Regions from separate parts of the Streptomyces sp. NPDC058246 genome, predicted to be linked through region 3. Evidence: riboswitches for the same ligand, from Rfam matches in the RefSeq annotation. Region 3 holds a riboswitch; each other region holds the start of a gene.
What was found. Region 3 has a riboswitch for cyclic di-AMP ahead of ACFVXA_RS29320 (C40 family peptidase). Riboswitches for the same ligand answer to the same signal wherever they lie in the genome.

Region 1 (7,371 bases), on a different contig from region 3:
CATCCGGGGACCACGCGACCTGAAGGCGCTGTCCGAGGCGGAACTCGGTGAACTGGCCGACGAGATACGTGAGTTCCTGGTGCACGCGGTCGCCAGGACCGGTGGTCACCTCGGGCCCAATCTGGGAGTGGTGGAACTCTCCATCGCGCTCCACCGGGCCTTCGAGTCACCGGTCGACCGGATCCTGTGGGACACCGGACACCAGAGTTACGTGCAAAAGCTGCTGACGGGGCGCCAGGACTTCTCCAAGCTGCGCGGCAAGGGCGGCCTCTCCGGCTATCCCTCGCGTGAGGAGTCCGAGCACGACATCATCGAGAACAGCCACGCCTCCACTGCGCTGGGCTGGGCGGACGGGCTCGCCAAAGCCCGTCAGGTGCAGGGGGAGAAGGGCCACGTCGTCGCGGTGATCGGCGACGGCGCGCTGACCGGCGGCATGGCGTGGGAGGCGCTGAACAACATCGCGGCCGCCAAGGACCGACCGCTGATCATCGTCGTCAACGACAACGAACGTTCCTACTCGCCGACCATCGGCGGCCTCGCCAACCACCTCGCGACCCTGCGTACGACGGACGGTTACGAGCAGCTCCTCGCCTGGGGCAAGGACGTACTGCTGCGCACACCGGTCGTCGGGCACACCCTCTACGAGTCGCTGCACGGCGCGAAGAAGGGCTTCAAGGACGCGTTCGCGCCGCAGGGCATGTTCGAGGATCTCGGGCTCAAGTACGTGGGGCCGATCGACGGGCACGACGTGGGCGCCATGGAGTCGGCGCTGCGCCGCGCGAAACGCTTCCACGGCCCGGTCCTGATCCACTGCCTGACGGAGAAGGGGCGTGGGTACGAGCCCGCGCTCGCGCACGAGGAGGACCACTTCCACACCGTGGGCGTGATGGACCCGCTGACCTGCGAGCCGCTCGCACCCTCCAACGGGCCTTCCTGGACCTCGGTGTTCGGGGACGAGATCGTGCGCATCGGCGAGGAGCGCGCGGACGTCGTGGCGATCACGGCGGCCATGCTGCATCCGGTCGGACTGGGGAAGTTCGCCGAGAAGTTCCCCGACCGGGTGTGGGACGTCGGGATCGCCGAGCAGCACGCCACGGTCTCGGCGGCCGGGCTCGCCACCGGTGGCCTGCACCCCGTGGTCGCCGTCTACGCGACCTTCCTCAACCGCGCCTTCGACCAGCTCCTGATGGACGTGGCGCTGCACCGCTGCGGCGTCACCTTCGTCCTGGACCGGGCCGGTGTCACCGGAGTCGACGGGGCGTCACACAACGGCATGTGGGACATGTCGATCCTCCAGGTGGTGCCCGGCCTCAGGATCGCCGCGCCGCGCGACGCCGACCAGCTGCGGGCCCAGTTGCGGGAGGCGGTCGCCGTCGACGACGCGCCGACGCTCGTCCGGTTCCCGAAGGAGTCCGTGGGACCGGCGATTCCGGCGGTCGACCATGTCGGCGGACTGGATGTCCTGCACCGCTCCTCGGAGATCCCGCAGGTCCTCCTGGTGGCCGTCGGTGTCATGGCGCCCGTCTGCCTCCAGGTGGCCGAGCTGCTCGAAGCCCGCGGCATCGGCTGCACCGTCGTCGATCCGCGCTGGGTCAAACCCGTCGACCCCGCGCTGCCCGGCCTCGCCGCCGAGCACCGGCTCGTCGCCGTCGTCGAGGACAACAGCCGGGCGGCCGGCGTCGGCGCGGCGGTCGCGCTGGCGCTCGGAGACGCCGAAGTCGACGTGCCGGTAAGGAGGTTCGGCATCCCGGAGCAGTTCCTCGCACACGCCAAGCGCGGGGAGGTGCTGGCCGACATAGGTCTCACGCCCGTCGAGATCGCCGGGCGGATCAGTGCCGGCCTGGCCGTCAAGGACGAGCTGTCCAAGGTCGCGGACGAGCTGTCCATGGATGAGTTGTCCAAGGAGAAACAGGAATGAACGACCCTGCTCAGAAGCGGGAGTTCGACCTCGGCGCGCTGCTCGCCGAGCGCGGAGCCGAGCGCTACGAGCTGCACAACAAGTACCTGAACCACCAGCTCCCGCGCATGCTGCACACCATCGGCTTCGACAAGGTCTACGAGCGGGCCGAGGGCGCGCACTTCTGGGACGCGGACGGCAACGACTACCTGGACATGCTCGCCGGGTTCGGGGTGATGGGCCTGGGCCGCCATCACCCGGTCGTCCGCCAGGCGCTGCACGACGTCCTGGACGCCTCGCTCGCCGACCTCACCCGCTTCGACTGCCAGCCGCTGCCCGGACTCCTGGCGGAGAAGCTGCTCACCCACAGCCCGCACCTGGACCGGGTGTTCTTCGGCAACAGCGGAACGGAGGCCGTCGAGACCGCGCTGAAGTTCGCCCGGTACGCCACCGGCAGACCGCGGATCCTGTACTGCTCGCACGCCTTCCACGGGCTCACCACCGGCTCGCTCTCCGTGAACGGCGAGGACGGCTTCCGCGACGGCTTCGCCCCGCTGCTGCCCGACACCGCCGTTCCGCTCGGTGACCTGGACGCGCTGGCCCGGGAGCTGAAGAAAGGCGACGTCGCCGCGCTCATCGTCGAGCCCATTCAGGGCAAGGGCGTGCACGAGTCCCCGCCCGGCTATCTGCGCGGCGCCCAGGAGCTGCTCCACCGGCACAAGGCACTGCTCATCGCGGACGAGGTGCAGACCGGCCTCGGGCGGACCGGGGACTTCTACGCCTACCAGCACGAGGACGGTGTCGAGCCGGACCTGGTGTGCGTGGCGAAGGCGCTGTCCGGTGGCTATGTGCCGGTCGGCGCGACCCTCGGCAAGGACTGGATCTTCAAGAAGGTCTACTCGTCGATGGACAGGGTCCTCGTCCACTCGGCGAGCTTCGGCTCGAACGCCCAGGCCATGGCGGCGGGACTGGCCGTGCTCTCCGTGATGGACAGCGAGCAGATCGTGGCCCGCGCCCGGGCCACCGGAGAACAGCTGAAGTCCCGGCTCACGGCGCTCGTCGACAAGTACGAGCTGCTGAGTGACGTACGCGGCCGGGGCCTGATGATCGGGATCGAGTTCGGCCGTCCCAAGTCGCTCAAACTGCGCAGCCGCTGGACGATGCTGCAGGCCGCGCGCAAGGGCCTGTTCGCGCAGATGGTGGTCGTGCCTCTGCTGCAACGGCACCGCATCCTCACTCAGGTCTCCGGCGACCATCTGGAGGTGATCAAGCTGATCCCGCCGCTGGTCATCGGTGAGCCGGACGTCGACCGCTTCGTGGACGCCTTCACCGCCGTGATGGATGACGCGCACAGCGGGGGCGGGCTGATGTGGGACTTCGGGAAGACGCTGGTGAAGCAGGCGGTTGCCAACCGCTGAGTGGTAGGCGGATCCGGGGGCGGGCTCGCGACACGGGTCCGCCCTTTTGTCTCTCAGGCAAGAAATTTGCCCGACAGGCAACTGTGCGGCTCAATAGGAGGCATGAACACCGTTGAGCCGGGGGCGGCCGGTTCGGCGCCCGAGCCCGGGCCGGCCGAGGCACTGCCGTCCGTGGCTCCGCAACTGCGTGAGCTGCGACGCCGTGCCTCGCTGACCCTGGAGACCGCGGCCCGCGCCGCCGGCCTCTCGCCCGCGCATCTCTCGCGCCTTGAGACCGGTCAGCGTCAGCCTTCGCTGCCGATGCTGCTGGCACTCGCCCGTATCTACGGTACGACCGTCTCGGAACTGCTCGGTGAGACGGTCGCCGAGCGGGACGCGATCGTGCGCGGCGCCGACATGGAGCCGACCGCGGCGGGCGGCTGGACGTATGCGCAGGCCGGTGCCCCGGGCCGGGGTATGCAGGCCCTGCGGGTGCACGTCCCGCACGGCTCGCAGGGCGACATCGTGCGCGTGCACCCCGGTGAGGAGTGGCTGTACGTCCTTCGGGGGCGGCTGCGGCTGCGCCTCGGGGACTCCGCGCACGTGCTCACGCCGGGTGACAGCGCGCACTTCGACTCGCTCACCCCGCACCGCATCGCCGCCGCGGATCGTGACGGAGCCGAGCTCCTCTTCGTACACACCCTGCTGCAGAGCCCCACCGCCGCGCTGTGCCTCGGCCCGGCGACGGGGCACCCGACCTCGGGAGAGACATCATGACCGAACCCACGGAACCCGGCACGAGACGGTCCATGGAGGAGCGGTTCCCGCGCTCCCTGTGGGTCCGCCTGATCATCTACATCGCCGTCGGCCACCTCTTCGCGGCCTTCATCTTCCTGCTGTTCACGCTGGGCGGCCAGAATCACTAGACGCCCCCGCGGGGCTCAGTCCAGCAGGCGCTCGCGCAGCCGCTCCCGCAGCTCCGGCGTGATCCGCAGTGCCTGCTCCAGGTAGGCGTCGACGCCGCCCCAGGTCTCCTCGATCGTCTCGAAGGCCGCCGTCAGGTATTCGGCGCGCGCGTCGAACAGCGGACTGAGCAGCTCCATGGCCTCCGGGGAGTAGGCGGAGGCGGAGCTGCTGCTGCGGTGCACCTTGTAGCGGCGGTGCGCCGCGTTCGACTCCAGGTAGTCGGTCACGATCGCGTCGCGCTCGACGCCGAGGGCGAGGAGCGTCACGGCTATCGACAGGCCGGCGCGGTCCTTGCCCGCCGCGCAGTGCATCAGCGCGGGCACGCTGTCCTCGGCCAGGGCGTGCAGTACCTGGGAGTGCTCGGCCGTGCGCTCCTTGACGATCGTGCGGTACGAACCGATCATGCGGTTCGCCGCCTTGCCGTCCGAGAGGAGGGCGCGCAGCTGGTCGAGATCGCCGTCGCGGACCATCTTCCAGAACTCGGCGCCGTCGGCCGGGTCGGTCAGCGGAAGATTCACGTTCCGCACGCCCGGCAGCTCGACGTCCGGGCCCTCCAGCTTCTGGTCCGAGGCATTGCGGAAGTCGAAGACCGTGTGCAGGCCGAGGGAGGCGAGGAACGCCGCGTCCTCCTCGGTGGCGTGCGCCAGGTGGCCGCTGCGGAACAACTGCCCGAACCTCACGCGCCGGCCGTCCACGGTGGGCAGGCCGCCCACGTCCCGGAAATTGCGCACACCGGTCAGCTCGGGCTCGGTCGACGGGACCTGCTGCGTCACTGGGGCTCCTCCCCTTCGGCCGTCGGCGCTGCCGGGCTTCCCTCGGCGGCGCCGGCCGTTCGGCCGCTTGTCTACGGGTTGCGCTCTCGACGATACGACATGGGTACCTGGGGCAATGAGTTGTCCACAGGCGTGACATCTCCGAGGGGCAGCGGGCCGCGCTCGCCCGGCGGGCCGTGCGGTGCGGTACGTCCACGGCGACGAGATCGTCGTCCTCGCCCGGCTCCAGGGCCCAGCGGTTCGGCGAGCCGGTGGCACCGCTTCGGCTGCGCGGACTTGATCCGAAATAGGTGTACGAATCTCGCGAAACGGGCGAATTGCACCGCCCTGCGTTACTGCCATCGTGAGTTGCGGACGGGGTCGTGCGGGGATCTCGATGCGGCAGTTATCCGACTGTGTCGCATGTGACTGTTCTGTCCGAATTAATGCCTTCATTCCAACTGGCCCTGGAATAGAGCACCGTAGGTCGAGGTGCGTGAGGAGCGTCATATTCGTGACCATGCGTTGCGAACCCCTTTTGCCAATCCGCCCGAATTTCCGGGCCGGTTGAAAGGCCGGAAAGATCGTCGATCCACGGAGGGTGACGGGAATTCCGGCATGGATCAAGAAAGGCGCACGCACGAAAAAGCCACATGGTTGGCGAGATGCTCTCATCTCGCTTACGTTCTGCCTCAATCCGGACGGACGCCCAATCCTGCCGCCGCCCGGAATCCGCACTCACCCGCATTCGGCAGGAGCGGGGGACCCGCAGGTACCACGCCTGTTCCGGTCCCCGGAACGGCTAGGGGTATAGCCGCGCAATTGCGTGGCCGGACATCTCCAGTCCGCACCCGACAGCTCACCTCGCAGGCGCCGGAGAGGAATTCGTCATGCCCGCGAAGGGTAAGCACCGCCGTCCCAAGTCCCAGCGTTTCACCCGCTCGATCGCCGTGGCCGGAACCGGTGGCGCCGCGCTCGCGCTGCCGCTGATGGGAGCCACCGGCGCTCACGCCACGACCCCGACGGCCTCCGCCGCGCAGCAGGCCGGGAAGTCCGTGACCGCCTCCCCCGTCGCCGCGAAGAAGGCGGCCGGGACGAAGACCTACGCCGTGCGGGCCGGCGACTGGCTCGCGAAGATCGCCGACGAGCAGAACGTCAGCGGCGGCTGGAAGAAGCTCTACTCCGACAACCGCTCGGCCATCGGCAGCGACCCGTCGCTGATCCACCCGGGTCTCCGGCTGACGCTCGGCGAGAAGGCCGCGTCCGGCGGTGCCACCCGGTCGTCCGCGAAGACGACGACCTCGTCGGCCAAGACCACGACGTCGGACGCCAAGGCCGACACGGCCACCACGGCGGCCACCCCAGCCACGAAGGCCGCCAACACCGCGCCCACCAGCAACGCTTCCGGCTACACCCTGCCGGTCCAGGGCGCCACCGTCGGCACCGGCTACAAGGTGGCGGGCAGCATGTGGTCCAGCGGCTACCACACCGGCGTGGACTTCGTGGTCCCGACCGGCACCACGATCAAGGCCATCGCCGGGGGCACCGTCGTCTCGGCCGGCTGGGGCGGCGCGTACGGCAACCAGGTCGTCATCCAGCACGCCGACGGCCAGTACTCCCAGTACGCCCACATGTCCGCGCTCTCCGTCTCGGCGGGCCAGACCGTGACCGCCGGCCAGCAGATCGGCCTCTCCGGCGCGACCGGCAACGTCACCGGGCCGCACCTGCACTTCGAGGTCCGCACCACGCCGAACTACGGCTCGGACATCGACCCCGTCACGTACCTGCGCTCGCACGGTGTCGCCGTCTGACACCCCTGCTTTTCCCTGCCCTTGCCGGCAGTACTGTCTCCGAAGGCCGGACCCCACGATCCCCGGGGTCCGGCCTTCGGCCTGCCACTGTCAACTCCCCACGCGGACCAGGTACTTGCCCGCTCGACCGGAATCCCGCGCGCCACCAACACTGGCGTGTGGAGCTCCGTCGGGATCGCGGACTCCCCCGTGTAGCGGCTCCGTCAACGCCGCTGATCAGAGAGCTATTCCGGAATTGGACAACACTTTAGGCGTGGCTTATCTCACCATCCGTCAACCCTTCCCTACGGTCGCGTAGCTCACATCGCAAGGTGAATCATGGGCCGATGTGGCAGACGATTCGAAGAGTGACAACAGATCAGTGATCGGGTCGTACGTGGCGGTGGGGGACAGCTTCACCGAGGGCGTCGGCGACCCCGGCCCTGACGGGGCCTTCGTCGGTTGGGCCGACCGGTTCGCGGTGCTTCTCGCCGACCGACGGCCCGAGGGCGACTTCAACTACACCAATCTCGCCGTGCGCGGCAAACTGCTCGACCAGGTCGTCGAGG
Region 2 (7,371 bases), on a different contig from region 3:
CGTTGGCCTCGAGCGTGCCGATGGCGGACGCGGCCCGAGGGCACGTCAGGTAATACGTCGTCGGGAACGGCGTCCCGTCGGGAAGACGCGGCGCCGTCTCGACGACGTCGGGCTGCCCGCACGGGCACCGGTGCGCGATCGCGCGCAACCCGCGCGGCGGCCGGCCGAGCTGCTGCTTGAAGGCCTCGACGTCCGCGTCGGTCGGCTCGGTGCGCGGGGTGGTCGGCGGTGGCGTTTCCATGCCGTGAGTCACATGTCTTTCTGGTCAGTTCACATTCACTGGTCGGCGGCGTCGGACTTGTCGACGCCGTCCCAGACGTTGGCGTACCAGGGGCGGTCGGCCGCCCCCTCGTCGGCGCGCGCCTGCTTCGCCGCGTCCGGGTCGATCACCACGTAGCCGGTCTCGCCCGGCATGACGTAGTGCAGCCGTTCCCGGATCCGCTGCTCGGCGTACGCGTCGTCCTGCCAGCGTGCCTTGAGGTCGCGCAGCTCCTCGACCCGCTCGCGGGCCTGCTCCCGCTGCCGCTGCAGATCGGCGATCTGGGCGCGCTGGGAGACGTACTGCCTTATCGGGTACGCGAGGGCCACGATCAGGGAGCAGAGGACCAGCACGAGCAGCGCGGCCCGTCCGGTCAGGCGCGAGCGGCGGGCCTGACGCTTGGTCTGGGAGCGGTAGACCCGGGCCGCCGTCTGCTCGCCGAGCAGCCGCAGCCTGGTCGCGGTGGAGAACCGGTCCCGGTCCTTCACGGCCATGTCCCGCCTCCCCATCACACGTGCGTACGTCCCCGCACACGGTACGGGACCGAGTACGGGGACGTACGTACGACGCTTCCTAAGCCGCTACGGCTCAGCCCTTGAAGCGGGGGAACGCCGAGCGGCCGGCGTACACGGCGGCGTCGTCGAGGATCTCCTCGATGCGCAGCAGCTGGTTGTACTTGGCGACACGGTCCGAGCGGGCCGGGGCGCCGGTCTTGATCTGGCCGCAGTTCACCGCGACGGCGAGGTCGGCGATGGTGACGTCCTCGGTCTCGCCGGAGCGGTGGGACATCATGCACTTGAAACCGTTGCGCTGGGCCAGCTCGACGGCGTCCAGGGTCTCGGTCAGCGAGCCGATCTGGTTGACCTTGACCAGAAGGGCGTTGGCGGAGCCCTCCTCGATGCCGCGGGCGAGGCGCTCCGGGTTGGTGACGAAGAGGTCGTCGCCGACGATCTGGACCTTGTCGCCCAGCTTGTCGGTGATGACCTTCCAGCCGGCCCAGTCGTCCTCGTACAGCGGGTCCTCGATGGAGACCAGCGGGTACGCGGAGACGAGCTCCTCGTAGTACTCGGTCATCTCGGCGGCCGAGCGGGACTTGCCCTCGAACTCGTACTTGCCGTCCTTGTAGAACTCGGACGCGGCGACGTCGAGCGCGAGCGCGATCTGCTCACCGGGGATGTAGCCGGCCTGCTTGATGGCCTCGACGATGAGGTCGAGCGCGGCGCGGTTGGACTCCAGGTTCGGGGCGAAGCCGCCCTCGTCGCCCAGGCCGGTGGACAGGCCCTTGGTCTTCAGCACCTTCTTGAGGGTGTGGTAGACCTCGGCGCCCCAGCGCAGGGCCTCGGAGAAGGACTCCGCGCCGATCGGGGCGATCATGAACTCCTGGATGTCGACGTTCGAGTCGGCGTGCGACCCGCCGTTCAGGATGTTCATCATCGGGACGGGCAGCAGGTGCGCGTTCGGACCGCCCAGGTAGCGGAACAGCGGCAGGTCGCTGGCCTCGGAGGCGGCGTGCGCGACGGCGAGCGAGACGCCGAGGATGGCGTTGGCGCCGAGCGAGCCCTTGTTGTCGGTGGCGTCCAGGTCGAACATCGCCTGGTCGATCAGGCGCTGCTCGGTGGCGTCGTAGCCGACGAGCTCCGGGCCGATCTGCTCGATGACGGCGAGGACGGCCTTCTCGACGCCCTTGCCCTGGTAACGGTTGGGGTCACCGTCGCGGAGCTCGATGGCCTCGAAGGCGCCGGTGGAAGCGCCGGACGGGACGGCGGCACGACCGGTGCTGCCGTCGTCGAGGCCGACCTCGACCTCGACCGTGGGGTTGCCTCGGGAGTCCAGGATTTCCCGGGCTACGACGACGTCGATGGACGGCACGAGCATCTCCTTTATGGATGTGACGCGGGTACGCGGGGCCGGGGGCCCGTAGTGCACGGAGCCGCGGTCGGCTCCGCGAGACGAGCCTAACCGGCTCCGGGGGATCGGCCAGCCGGTCGACCACCCCTTGAGCAGAACTGAGGGTAAATATTGTTCCCGAACGGAACAAAAACGAAATGAAAAACCCCGCTCCGGTGCGTACGGGGGAACACGCACCGGAGCGGGGAGCCCGTGGGGACGGGGGGACCCTCACGAGGCCTCCAGTATGGAGGCCTCCGCCATGAGGGAGCTGTCACCCGGCTGAGCAATCCGCCGAGTGCCCGGCCGAGCGATCAGCCGCGCGATCAGCTGAGGTGCAGCTGCTGACCGGGGTAGATGAAGTCGGCGTCGTCGACGATGTCCTTGTTCAGCTTGAACAGCTGCTGCCAGCCACCCTTGACGTGCTTCTTCTCGGCGATCGAGCTGAGGGTGTCACCCTTGACGACCTTGTACTCGCCATCACCCTTCTTGACCTTCTTGCCGGTCGGCGTGGTGACGGTCTTCTTGGCCGCCGGGCGCTCCGTGGAACGCGAGGCGGGCTGCTCCGTCGTCCGGGTGGTGGTGCTCGGGGTCGTGCTCTGCGAGCTGCCGGACGAGGTGGAGGTCCCGCCGGTGTACGCGGCGCCGGACAGGCCGGTGCCGCAGTTCGGCCAGGCACCCTTGCCCTGCGCGGCGAGGACCTTCTCGCCGACGGCTATCTGCTGGGACTTGGAGGCCTGGTCGGCGGTGGAGGCGTAGGCGCTGCCGCCGTACGCGGCCCAGGTGGAGGCCGAGAACTGCAGGCCGCCGTAGAAGCCGTTGCCGGTGTTGATGGACCAGTTGCCGCCGGACTCGCACTGGGCGACCGCGTCCCACTCGGAAGAGGTGGCGGCGGAGGCGTTGCCGGCCGCCATCAGCGGGGCGGCGATGGCGACACCGGTGACACCGGCGAGCGTGGCGACACGGGTGGCCTTGGAAGGACGACGGTGCTTGCCCTTGCTGGAAAACAGCATGGAGAGATCCCCTCACCGACGCCTGCGAGGTGAGCTGTCGGGTTCGGGCGGGTGAGTGCCCGGTCGTACGCCACTGGCGTACGGCTTCACCCCAAGCCGCTCCCGGTCAACTACCGGGCACGGCGCTTACCTTGGGTCCCCCGCTCCTGCCTACGGCGCTGACGCGTCGACTGTTCCCGTACGGCCGTTGGCAGGATTCGGCGTTGCGACCGTCGGGGCCCGCTGTGGCGAGCGGTCATGACCGTAGACATGCGATCGCCGGAATTTCAAAGACGATCAGGGCTTCTGAGACTCATGTCTCACTCGCGCCAAACCGGACATTCCACAGCGAACCATGACGTGAACTCCCGCTACTTTTCGCCTGATTCAGCACCAACTGCAAGGCTCTGACCGGGGAGGATGAGGTCGGGATCGGAGCCGACCGTCCCCTTGTTCGCGGCATACAGCTCGGCCCATCCGCCCTTGAGGTCAAGGGAGTCGGCGATCGCCCAGAGACTGTCTCCGGCGCGCACGACGTACGAGCCGTCGGCGGAGTCACGGGAAGCGCCGGAGTCGCGCGAGGCGTGCCGCCCGGAAGGGCCGCCCGTACGGCCGTCGGTCTCGCCCCCCGTCGCGTCCTCGTCGGCCGTGCCACCGCGGTGACGCCCGGCGCCCGTGGACGCGCCGTCGGACGCACTCGAAGAGTCGCCGTTCTGCCCGGACTTGTCCGACTCGTCGCTCTTCGTGGTGGCCGGGTCCGAGCTGTCGGTTCCCTGTGAGCCGCCGGAGGAGGTGTCGGACTCCGTCGAGTTCTCGGCCGTACCTGAGGAGGCGTCGGACGAGGAGGGCGCGGGGGACGAGGAGGGCGATCCGGACGAATCATCCGATGTCGAGCTCGATGAATCCGCCGAACCAGATGAATCGGACAAGGAAGATGAGTCGGGCGAACCGGACGCGTCGGAGGAGCTCGACGTACTCGACGAGTCGCCCGCCACGCCCGTGTCGACCAGGACCGACCCCGAGTTCTTGCTGAGCCCGGAGAGCGGCCCGCAGGTGGGCCAGGCGGCGAGACCCTTGTCGTCGAGGAGCTTCTCGGCGATGGCTATCTGCTGCGAACGGCTGGCCTGGTCGGCGCTCGGGGCGTAGTCCAGGCCGCCGTACGACTCCCAGTTCTCCTGGGTCAACTGCAGCCCGCCGTAGTACCCGTTGCCGTCGTTCGCGCTCCAGGAGCCGCCGCTCTCGCACTCCGCGACCCGGTCCCAGGTGGTGCCGTCGGCCGCGCTCGCGCTGGCGGCGCCGAGCAGCGGGATCGCGATGGCCGATCCGGTCACTCCCGCGGCGACGATGAGGGCCGGGGCCTGACGGGGGCGACGGTGTCGGCCGTTCCCGGAGAGCATGCGGAAGCCTTTCGCGTGACAGCGGGTGACAACAGCGGCTACAGCGACAGCCGGGCCGTGTTGATGGGTGAACGTATCCGCACTCGAACGCTTGTCACAAGTCGATGCAGCGCAGATCACGTGAAGATCACAGAGTTGATGGATCGTCACCTTTTCGCTGCTGAGAGGCCACTCCCCGCCCTGCCCGCCGGTTACGGACGGGACAACTCAACCGGAGGCGTGAACTCCACGGGAAGTGTGCGCAATCCCCGCATAATGAGCCCGCCACGCCAGCGCAAATCGGCTGAATCTCCCGCGAGTTGTAGATCGGGCAGGCGGGTCAGAAGCGTGGCGAGCGCGGTCTGTCCCTCCAGGCGGGCGAGTGGCGCGCCGAGGCAGTAGTGGATGCCATGGCCGTACCCGAGGTGCTGATTGTCACGCCGCGAGAGGTCGAGCGTGTCCGGCTGCTCGAACCGCTCGGGGTCACGGTCCGCAGCCGCCAGTACGACGAGGACGGGGTCGCCGGGCGCGATGTCCTGCCCGCCGATCCGCACGGCCTCGGTCGCGAACCGCCAGGTGGCCAGCTCGACGGGACCGTCGTAGCGGAGGAGTTCCTCGACCCCGGTTTCGAGGAGACCGGTCTCCTCGGCGGCGAGCGAGGCCTGCAGTCGCCGTCGTTGCCCGGGGTGGGTGAGAAGGGCGTAGGTCCCGTTCCCGATGAGGTTGACGGTCGTCTCGAATCCGGCGAACAGCAGGATGAAGGCCATGGCGGCGGCCTCGTTCTCGGTGAGGTGCTCGCCGTGGTCGGAGGCGCGGATGAGCCCGGAGATGAGGTCTTCGCCGGCGGCGGGCCGGTCGGGGAGGAGCTGACGCTTGCGGTGGATCAGCTCGGCGAGATACCCGCGCATCTTCTTGACCGACCGCGCCACACCGCCCCTCGGCCCTCCCCCGTGCCGGATCATCATCCCCGCCCAGTCCCGGAAGTCGTCCTGGTCCTCGCGAGGGACGCCGAGCAGGTCGCAGATGGCGTAGATGGGGAGCGGGAACGCGAACTCGTGGATGAGATCGGCCGACCCCTTGGCGGCGAACTGGTCGATGAGGTGATCCGTCAGCTCCTGCACACGCGGCGCGAACTCCGCCACCCGGCGGGGCGTGAACGCCTTGCTGACCAGCCGGCGCAACCGGGTGTGGTCCGGCGGGTCGATGTTCAGCAGATGCGTCATCAGCTCGGCCTTGCGCTCACCGGGGATCCCCGTCTTCCCCTTGGCGTGCGCGGGCTCGTCGTGGTGCGCGGGGTTCTTGCTGAGCCGCGCGTCGGCGAGCGCCTGCCTGGCATCCGCGTACCGGGTGACCAGCCAGGCCTCCACCCCACTGGGCAGCCGCGTCCTGTGCACAGGAGCGTTCTCCCTGAGCCAGGCATACGCCGGGTAAGGGTTGGTGGCGAACTCCCAGGAGAAGAGTTCGGGAGCGGGGGTGGGGGGCTGGTCGGTGGGGGTGCTGGGGGGATGCTCGGCGGGGGTTCCGTGCGGTTGCTCGGCAGGGGTGCCGGGGGGCTGCTCGGCGGAGGTGCTGAGGGGCTGCTCGGCGGGGGTGCCCTGCGGCTGCCCGGCAGCGGTGCCGGGGGGATGCTCGGCAGCGGTGCTGGGGGACTGCCCTAGAGGGGTGCCGTGCGGCTGCCCGGCAGCGGAGCCGTGCGGCTGCCCGGCGGCGGTGCTGGGGGGCTGGGGATGGTCGGTCACTCTCCGACGGTATCCGGATCGGCCTGGCGGTAGCCCATGCGGCTCAGCCCGGCCGGCGAGTGCAGGGCCGGCTGATCGCGAACTGTTCCTCGATGTCGTCACCGCCGCGCCGAGGCCGGCGCGAGACGCACCCTGAGCGGCTCCCACTCCTCCATCGACATCGCCCGCACGACGGCCTTCGCCGGCTCCGCCAACTCCCCCTCGACCAAGCTCCCTTGCTCCCCGACACGCAGTCCCGAGGGTGCTCACCCCCGCCCTCCCCGAGCCTCACCCGCTTCACCCCAGACTGTCCGCAAATCGTCTGCTGTTTGACTGGGCGGCTCTGCAACTATCTACATTCGCGCCGTGGACCCCGAAATACTCAGATCCAGCTTCGCGGTCGTCGAGAGACGGGCCGAGTTCGCGGTCAAGTACTTCTACTCGCACCTCTTCCGGCACCACCCGGACGTCCGCGGGCTGTTCCCGCTGGACTTCCCGGAGGACATGGAACGTCAGCGGGACAGACTGTTCGCCGCCCTCACCCATGTGATGGAGCGGCTGGAGGACCCGAGGCTGCCTGAGTACTTACGCGAGCTCGGGCGGGACCATCGCAAGTATCTGGCCGAGCCCGAGCACTACGCAGCCGTGGGGGCGAGTCTGCTCGCCGCGTTCGCCGTCGTCGCGGGGCCGGCGTGGAGCGCGGAGGTCGAGAAGGCCTGGGCCGAGGCCTACGGAGCGATCACGAACGTGATGCTGCAGGGCGCCTGGGAGGCACAACAGCACGGTGAACCACCTTGGTGGGATGCCGAAGTCCTGGCCCGGACACGCCACGGCGACGACCTCGTCGTACTGACCCTGCGACCGCACCGCCGACTGCGCTACTCCCCCGGTCAGTACGTCAGCGTCAACATCCCCCGGCTGCCGGGCATTTGGCGGCCGTACTCACTGGCCAACGCGCCCCGCGCCGACCACACCGTCGACCTGCACATCAGCCGCGTCGAGGACGGCGTGCTGTCCAACGCCCTCGTCCGGCAGACCTGGGAGGGCGACGTCCTGCGGCTGGGCTCGCCCGGCGGCGGGCTGACCCTGCGCACCCCCGCCGACCGTCCCCTCACCCTCATCGCTGCCGGCACGGGATG
Region 3 (7,371 bases):
CCCGGGCGCGCCGCCGGGCCGGACTCGTCCGCACCCTGCGTCCCCGCCCCGCCGACTCGCCGCTCCTCGATCTGGCGAGCAATGACTACCTCGGTCTCGCCCGCCATCCGGAGGTCACCGAGGGCGCGGCACAGGCAGCGCGCCGGTGGGGCGGCGGCGCCACCGGTTCCCGGCTCGTCACGGGCACGACGGAACTGCACAGTGAGCTGGAACGCGAGCTGGCCGACTTCTGCGGCTTCGAGTCCGCGCTGGTCTTCTCCTCCGGGTACGCGGCCAATCTCGCCGCCGTCACCGCGCTCGCGCCGCACGGCTCCCTGATCGTCTCGGACGCGGGCAACCACGCCTCGCTGATCGACGGCTGCCGGCTCGCCCGCGGCACCACACAGGTCGTCGCGCACGCCGACCCCGACGCCGTGCGCAAGGCGCTCGGCACCCACGAGGGGCCCGCCGTCGCCGTCTCCGACACGGTCTTCTCGGTGGACGGGGACGCGGCACCGCTCGCCGAACTGGCCGTCGCCTGCCGGGAGTACGGGGCGGCCCTGATCGTCGACGACGCGCACGGCCTAGGGGTACTGGGCGACGGCGGCCGGGGCGCGCCGCACGCGGCGGGGCTCGCGGGCGACCCCGACGTCGTCGTGACCGTCACGCTCTCCAAGTCGTTCGGCAGCCAGGGCGGCGCCGTCCTCGGCCCCGCCCGGGTCATCGACCACCTGGTCAACGCGGCGCGCACCTTCATCTTCGACACCGGTCTCGCGCCCGCGGCGGCGGGCGCGGCCCTCGCGGCGCTCAGACTGCTGCGCCGCGAGCCGGAGCGGGCCGCCCGGGCGCGGGCGGTGGCGACGGCGCTGCACACCCGCCTGACGGCCGAGGGCCTGGAGGCGGTACGACCGGACGCCGCCGTCGTCTCCGTGCGCGCGCCGTCCCCCGAACGGGCCGTGCGGTGGGCGGCGGACTGCCGTGAGGCGGGACTGGCCGTCGGCTGCTTCCGTCCCCCGTCCGTGCCCGACGGCATCTCCCGGCTGAGGCTGACCGCCCGCGCGGACCTCACCGAGGAGCAGATCGAGCACGCCGTGCGGGTGATCAGCCGACGGCGGTGAATCGTGTGGGGGGCCAGTTCAGTCCGGCGATGAATCCCTCCCAGGCCGCAGGAGCGAACAGCAGGGCGGGGCCCGCCGTGTTCTTGGAGTCGCGCACGGCCACCAGTCCGGACCAGGGGCCCGGTCCGGGGCGTGCCGTCTCCACGCAGTTGTTCATTCCCGTACTGCGGCTGCTGCGCAGCCACCGCACGTCGTGCAGTGAAGTACTGGAAGGTACGTACCGAGGCAGTGCAGACATGGTGCCTCCTTACGCGCCGTCACCAATCACGGCGATGTAATCCAACGAGTCCTCGGGCGAAAGGGCGTGGATCTGAAGGGCGTTGAAGGCCTCGCTGTAGGCCTGAAGGTCTTCTTTCCGTTCGAGGTAGAGGCTACTCGTCAAGTGGTCGAGAACAACCACATCCAGATCAGTTGTGTTCGGAAATGAGAAGATAACGAAAGGCCCGGTGACGCCGATGTGCGCTCCGGCGGCGAACGGCAGCACCTGAAGCCGCACTTGAGGCAGGAGGGCGGCTTCTCGCAACCGCTCCAGCTGCCGCGCCATGACCTCGGGTCCCCCCACTTCCCTGCGCAATAACGCCTCGTCCAGGACCGCGCTCAACTCGAGCGGCGGATTCGAACGAAGCACGTCCTGGCGGGCGAGACGCACTTCGACGAGCGCGTCGAGCTCGCCGTCCTCCAGCCCGTCCACGGCGGCCCGCGTCACCGCGCGGGCGTACTCGGGCGTCTGCAACAGCCCCGGCACCACGGAGGTCTCCAGCGTGCGCATCCGGCTGGCCTGCGACTCCAGACTGATGAAGTCGCGGTACGTCGGCGGCAGTACCCCGCGATAGGCGTGCCACCAGTGATGCCGCCCGTTGCCCTCGGAGCCCGCCAACACGACCAGCAGCTCCCGTAATTCGGGATCCTCGACGGCATACGCGTCCAGCAGGCGTTCCACATCGGCCGGTTTCACCCCGCTGGTGCCCGTCTCGATTCGGCTCACTTTCGACTGATGCCAGCCCAGGAGGCGGGCGGCCTCACCACTGGTGAGGCCCGCGTCGGCGCGCAGCGCGCGCAGTTCGGCACCGAGCTTGCGGCGGCGTACCGCGGGACCGTGCTGCATGGCCGTACTCCTTACTCCTTCCGAGCCGCCCAAATACGGTCTGCCGTCGCAGAGTTCACCGCTTCGAGCGACAGATATATGCATATCTTGGTGGATCGCACCCGTGACCGGCCCGGTAATGGCAGTCTGGCGCGAAGCACCAGTCCGGGACCGTACTCGAACCATCCGCTTCGTGTCGGACCCCGGTCCCGTGGGAAAGGGACGACCGCGCCATGGCAGACCACCAGGAAGCATCCGTCACTCTGCCGAGCGATCCCGCCTCGGTTTCCGCGGCCCGTAAATTCGTCGCCGACGTGCTGGTCGAATGGGGCCAGCCGTCGGACTCCGAAGTCGCCGACACCGTACGCCTGATCGTGTCCGAACTAGCGACCAACGCCGTCCAGCACACGTTCGGGCAGTCGCCCACCTTCACGGTGGACGTCCGGCTCGTCCGGGACGAACACTTGCGCATCGGCGTCACCGACAGCCATCCGCGCTTTCCGAAACGGCTGCCCGCGGCCGTCCAACAGGACAACGGCCGCGGCATGGTGATCATCCGCTGGCTGGCCGCCGAGTGCGGCGGCCGACTCACCGTCCGGCCCACCCGGGAGGGCGGCAAGACGGTCTCCATCGAACTGCCGTGGACGGCACCGGTCCAGCCGGTGGTGGCCACCGGGGGACCTCAAGAGCCGTAGGAGGCGGCTCGGTTGTGACGGAGCCGTGGGGGAGCGGCTCAGTGGTCGGTTTCGTCGTCCTGGCTGTGCGGCTCAGCTCTCGCGGTGCGGTCCGGAGCCGTGGGGAACCGGATCAGTGGTCGGTTCCGTCGTCGTGGCTGTGCGGCTCAGCTCTCGCGGTGCGGTCCGGTGTCGTGCCGGTGCTGTCCGGCCCGTCCGAAGGCGGCGCGCAGCAGGGCACGGAAGGCGTCGACCGCCGGTGCCGCCTCGGCGGTGCGGTGGACGACCGAGATCGTACGGCGCAGCTCTCCCGGTTCCAGCCGCCGCGTCCCCACCGGTGTCGCCGCCGTCGCGGCCACCATCTCCGGTACGACCGCGACCCCGAGCCCGGCGCTGACCAGCGCGCACACCAGGGCGTACCCCGGGGTCTCGACCAGCACCGACGGGGTGGCCCCGGCCCGGGCGAGCGCGGCCTCCACGCCCTGCCGGGCGGGAAGGTCCGGAGCCATGCTGATCAGTGGCTGCCCGGCGAGCCCGCTCAACGGCAACCGCGCCGAGCCGCTCGCGAGGACATGCCCGGGGGCGGTGATCAGCACCAACTCCTCGACCAGGACCGGCTCCGCGCTCACCGACGAAGGCAGCGGTACGAGGGCCGCCGGCACGTAGGTGTGGGTGAGCGCGAGGTCCACCTCACCGGCCGCGACCGCCGAAATGCCGTCCGGCGGCTCGTAGTTCGCGACCGCCAGCTCCACGTCCGGATGGGCCCGCCGGAAGGCGCTGAGCACCGGCGGCAGCAGATGGATGCCCGCCGTCGGGAAGGTGCCGAGCCGCAGCGTGCCGCCCGACAGGCCGGCCAGGCGGGCCAGTTCGTGCCGGGCCCGCTCCATCTCGTCCAGGATCCGGCGGGCCCGCGCCACCAGCAGTTCGCCCGCGTCCGTCAGCCGCGCACCGCGATGCGAGCGCACCAGCAGGGTCGCGCCAGTCTCCCGCTCCAGCTTCGCCAGTTGCTGGGAGAGGGCCGGCGGGGTGTAGCCGAGGCGCTCAGCGGCCCGGGTGATCGACCCCGCCTCGGCGACCGCCACCAGCGCCGCCAGCCGCGTCGGGTCGTACATCGTGCACTCCTGAGGTGTTCCCGGACCTCGCGGACATCCCGGACCTCGCGGACCTCGCTGGGTGTAAACGAATGCTTAAGGCCTACCCAGGATATTCGACATACCTGCTGAAGGCCCGACACGGGCAGTCTGGTGCTCATGGACGCACAGCTCATCGCCTTCACAGGGGTCGCCGCCGGAATGGTCGCCATGCCGGGCGCTGACTTCACCGTCGTCGTACGCAACGCCCTGGTCTCGCGCCGGGCCGGCGTCGTGTGCGCGCTCGGGATCACCGGCGGGCTGCTCCTGCACACGGCGCTCGCGGTCGCCGGGGTCGCCGCGGTCCTCACCGCCGTGCCCGCCCTGTTCGGGGCGCTGCAGCTGCTCGGCGGCGGCTACGTGCTGTACCTCGGCGTCCGGACGCTGCGGGCGCTGGGACGGCCGCGCGGGGCGGCGGCCGACGAGGCGGCGTCCGGGACGCGCCCGCTGCGGCAGGGCTTCGTCACCAACGCGCTCAATCCGAAGGCGCCGATCACCTTCCTCAGCCTGCTGCCGCAGTTCGTGCCGGCGGCCAGCCCCGCGCTGCCCAGAACCCTGCTGCTGGCGTTGATCGTGGTCGTCCTCGCCCTCGTGTGGTTCCCGGCGGTCGCGCTGCTGGTGGACCGGCTCGGGCGGTGGCTGCGCCGGCCGCGCGCCGCCCGGGCCGTGGAGGCGGTCACCGGGACCGCGCTCACGGTGCTCGGTCTGGTCCTTCTGCTGGAGCCGCTCGGGACGTGAAATGCCGGTGCACCAGCCGCGGCAGGGCGCCCCAGAGCGCGAGGCAGACGGCCAGCGTGCCCGCCCCCGCCGCGATCCCGGCGCCGCGCCCCAGCGTCACGTCCACGACGAGGAGCACCGATCCGGTGAACGCCAGCATCAGCACGTACAGACCGATGTGGGCCAGCTGGGAAGAGACCCGCACGATGGTGGGCTTGACGTTCTGCTGGAACAGCGACCGGTGCAGGGCGGCGGGGGCCGTGAACAGGGCCGCGGCCACCACGGCCAGCAGCAGTGTGGTGACGTACGTGGTCCGCTGCACGGTGTCGAGGGACGGGAAGCGCTGGGTGAACGCGAGGGTCAGCAGGAAGGCGAAGAGGATCTGCACCCCGGTCTGGGTGACGCGCAGCTCTTGGAGCAGTTCGGCGAAGTTGCGGTCCGCGCGTTCCAGGGGTGTCTCGTCGCGTGCCGTGCTGGGACGTTGGTCGGCCATGGGAGACGAGTAACCGGTGAGGCCCGTCTTCACGCACCTGGGGTGGGGCGGGTTGGCCCGCGCGGTTCGCGCACGCGCTTGAGAGGGTTGCGGACGCCTCGGACGGGTGGTGGCACGCCGAGAGGGTCGCGGACGGTCTCAACGCGTGGTGGCACGTCCTGAGAGCGATGCCGGCGGCCCAGGCGGGTGGTGGCACGCCCCGAGGGGGGTGTGGGCGCCCCGAGGGGGTGCCGACGGGCTCCGCCGGCACCCCCTCGGGCAGGTCAGCTGACCCGGCCGTACCACACGCTCCTCGTCCAGATCTTCTGGAGCTTCACGACCTCCCCGGTCTTCGGCGAGTGCCAGATCTTGCCCTTCCCGGCGTAGATGCCGACGTGGTACACGTTCCGGCCCGAGTGGAAGAACACGAGGTCTCCGGCCTTGCGGTGCGAGGCGGAGATGTGGTGCGTCTTGTTGTACTGCGCCGCGGCCGTACGAGGCAGCTTCTTGCCCGCCTTCTTGTACGAGTACAGCGTGAACCCGGAGCAGTCGAAGCGGCGCGGGCCCGTGGCACCCCACTTGTACGGGGAGCCCTTCTTGGAGGCCGCGACCTGAAGTGCCTTCGTCGCGAGAGTGGCCGCCTCGGCGTCGGATGAGACGCCTGGGACCACAAGGCTGCCGCCCATGGCGGCGATGGTCAGAGCCGAGGCCGTACCGGCCCTCGTCCACAGCGACGGGACACGATTGAGCGCAGTCATGCGCAACCCTTCGTCAACCGCCTGTGAAGGATGACCTGTCGGATTCGGGCTGGCGAAGTAGCCCGGCCGCGTGATGCGGCTTCACCCCAAGGACCGCCCGGAAATGTCTCCGGCGGCCCGTCGTGCTGGGTCCTCCACTCCTGCCGATGCACATCTGTCGACCGGTCGTCCGGGCGGCGGCAGGACTCGGCGTCCGCCCGGACCGCCCCGCCGGTATGGCGGGGGCTTGTCGTCGGAAGGGATCTTCACGCATAAGTGTCCGAAAAACCGAGCGGAATCGGTGGTTTGTGGTGTTAGTCACCACTCACCCGTTCGGGTGGACACCCCTCTGTTCGAGGGGGTGTTGACGAAGTCGACCGCGCCCGCACCAGGGACGGAGGGCCTCATTCCGCCTTTCGGCTACGCGCGTTGCGCAACTTTTACGCACTCAGAAAAGGACCCCTTTGTACTCCATCAGGGGGTACGCCATCTGGTCCGTTTGACACCCGGGCCGGACGCTTCGACGCGCCGCAACCCGGGCGTCGGTGCGTCAACTGTCGGCGTCGGGCGGCAGCGTGACCCGGGCCGCCCGCCGCTCCCCGTCAAGCACGCGCAGAGCCTGGGCCAGTGTCGGGGCGTGCACCTCGCTCTCGCCGCGCTGGTGCATCAGCGCGAGGGCGTCACGCAGCGCCGTCGCCTTGCCGACCAGCGCCTGGGCGGCCCTCAGTCCGCGGTAGGTGTCCCCGGGGCGTGCCGGGTTGATACGGCCGACCAGATCGACCACGTCGAGGTAACGGTCGATCAACTCGGCCTCGGCGCGCGTCAGCGCGGGCAGCGGAGGCAGGTCGGGGATCATCGGGCGATCACCTCGCGCCGGGCGCGGTGCGCGAGGCCTTGCGGCTCGGGATGATCCGGTCGACCAGTCCGTACGCCACCGCCGCCGGCGCGTCGAGGATCATGTCGCGTTCGATGTCCGCGGCGACCTGCTCCGGACGCTGCCCCGTGTGCCGTACGAGCATCTCCTCCAGCAGCTTGCGGGTGCGCATCAACTCCTCGGCCTGGATGACCAGATCGCTCGCCTGTCCCTGGATCGGTTCGGGGGTCGACGGCTGGTGGATGAGCACGCGGGCGCCGGGCAGCGCGAGCCGCTTGCCCGGCGTGCCCCCGGCCAGGAGCACGGCCGCGGCGGACGCCGCCTGCCCCAGGCAGACCGTCTCCACGTCGCAGGTGACGAACCGCATCGTGTCGTAGATCGCCGTCATCGCGCTGAACGAGCCGCCGGGGGAGTTGATGTAGAGCGAGATGTCCTGGTCCGGCGCCAGGTACTCGAGGTGCATGAACTGCGCCATCACGTCGTTCGCCGACGTGTCGTCGATCGGTGTCCCGAGGAAGACGATCCGCTCATCGAGCAGCTTCGCGTACGGATCCAGGGTCCGGTGCCCCGAGCTGGTCCGTTCGGT

Region 1: another riboswitch for cyclic di-AMP. It lies ahead of ACFVXA_RS23845 (peptidoglycan DD-metalloendopeptidase family protein); the one in region 3 lies ahead of ACFVXA_RS29320 (C40 family peptidase).
Region 2: another riboswitch for cyclic di-AMP. It lies ahead of ACFVXA_RS27245 (transglycosylase family protein); the one in region 3 lies ahead of ACFVXA_RS29320 (C40 family peptidase).

The regions. Positions count from the first base shown of each region.
Region 1 covers NZ_JBHVWZ010000016.1:176,384-183,754, forward strand. The annotation lists gene dxs (1-deoxy-D-xylulose-5-phosphate synthase) at 1-1,918, shown strand, start outside; gene ACFVXA_RS23825 (aspartate aminotransferase family protein) at 1,915-3,315, shown strand; gene ACFVXA_RS23830 (helix-turn-helix domain-containing protein) at 3,418-4,071, shown strand; gene ACFVXA_RS23835 (DUF6126 family protein) at 4,104-4,220, shown strand; gene ACFVXA_RS23840 (tyrosine-protein phosphatase) at 4,236-5,033, opposite strand; cyclic di-AMP (ydaO/yuaA leader) riboswitch at 5,742-5,898, shown strand; gene ACFVXA_RS23845 (peptidoglycan DD-metalloendopeptidase family protein) at 5,903-6,823, shown strand; gene ACFVXA_RS23850 (SGNH/GDSL hydrolase family protein) at 7,185-7,371, shown strand, end outside.
Region 2 covers NZ_JBHVWZ010000021.1:116,955-124,325, forward strand. The annotation lists gene ACFVXA_RS27230 (DUF501 domain-containing protein) at 1-241, opposite strand, end outside; gene ACFVXA_RS27235 (septum formation initiator family protein) at 277-753, opposite strand; gene eno (phosphopyruvate hydratase) at 848-2,134, opposite strand; gene ACFVXA_RS27245 (transglycosylase family protein) at 2,473-3,159, opposite strand; cyclic di-AMP (ydaO/yuaA leader) riboswitch at 3,164-3,372, opposite strand; gene ACFVXA_RS27250 (transglycosylase family protein) at 3,510-4,535, opposite strand; gene ACFVXA_RS27255 (cytochrome P450) at 4,727-6,253, opposite strand; gene ACFVXA_RS27260 (globin domain-containing protein) at 6,599-7,371, shown strand, end outside.
Region 3 covers NZ_JBHVWZ010000024.1:129,014-136,384, forward strand. The annotation lists gene ACFVXA_RS29285 (8-amino-7-oxononanoate synthase) at 1-1,097, shown strand, start outside; gene ACFVXA_RS29290 (DUF397 domain-containing protein) at 1,081-1,335, opposite strand; gene ACFVXA_RS29295 (helix-turn-helix transcriptional regulator) at 1,345-2,202, opposite strand; gene ACFVXA_RS29300 (ATP-binding protein) at 2,415-2,876, shown strand; gene ACFVXA_RS29305 (LysR family transcriptional regulator) at 3,023-3,967, opposite strand; gene ACFVXA_RS29310 (LysE family translocator) at 4,106-4,723, shown strand; gene ACFVXA_RS29315 (DUF6328 family protein) at 4,677-5,195, opposite strand; gene ACFVXA_RS29320 (C40 family peptidase) at 5,459-5,932, opposite strand; cyclic di-AMP (ydaO/yuaA leader) riboswitch at 5,936-6,134, opposite strand; gene ACFVXA_RS29325 (hypothetical protein) at 6,462-6,767, opposite strand; gene ACFVXA_RS29330 (ATP-dependent Clp protease proteolytic subunit) at 6,775-7,371, opposite strand, start outside.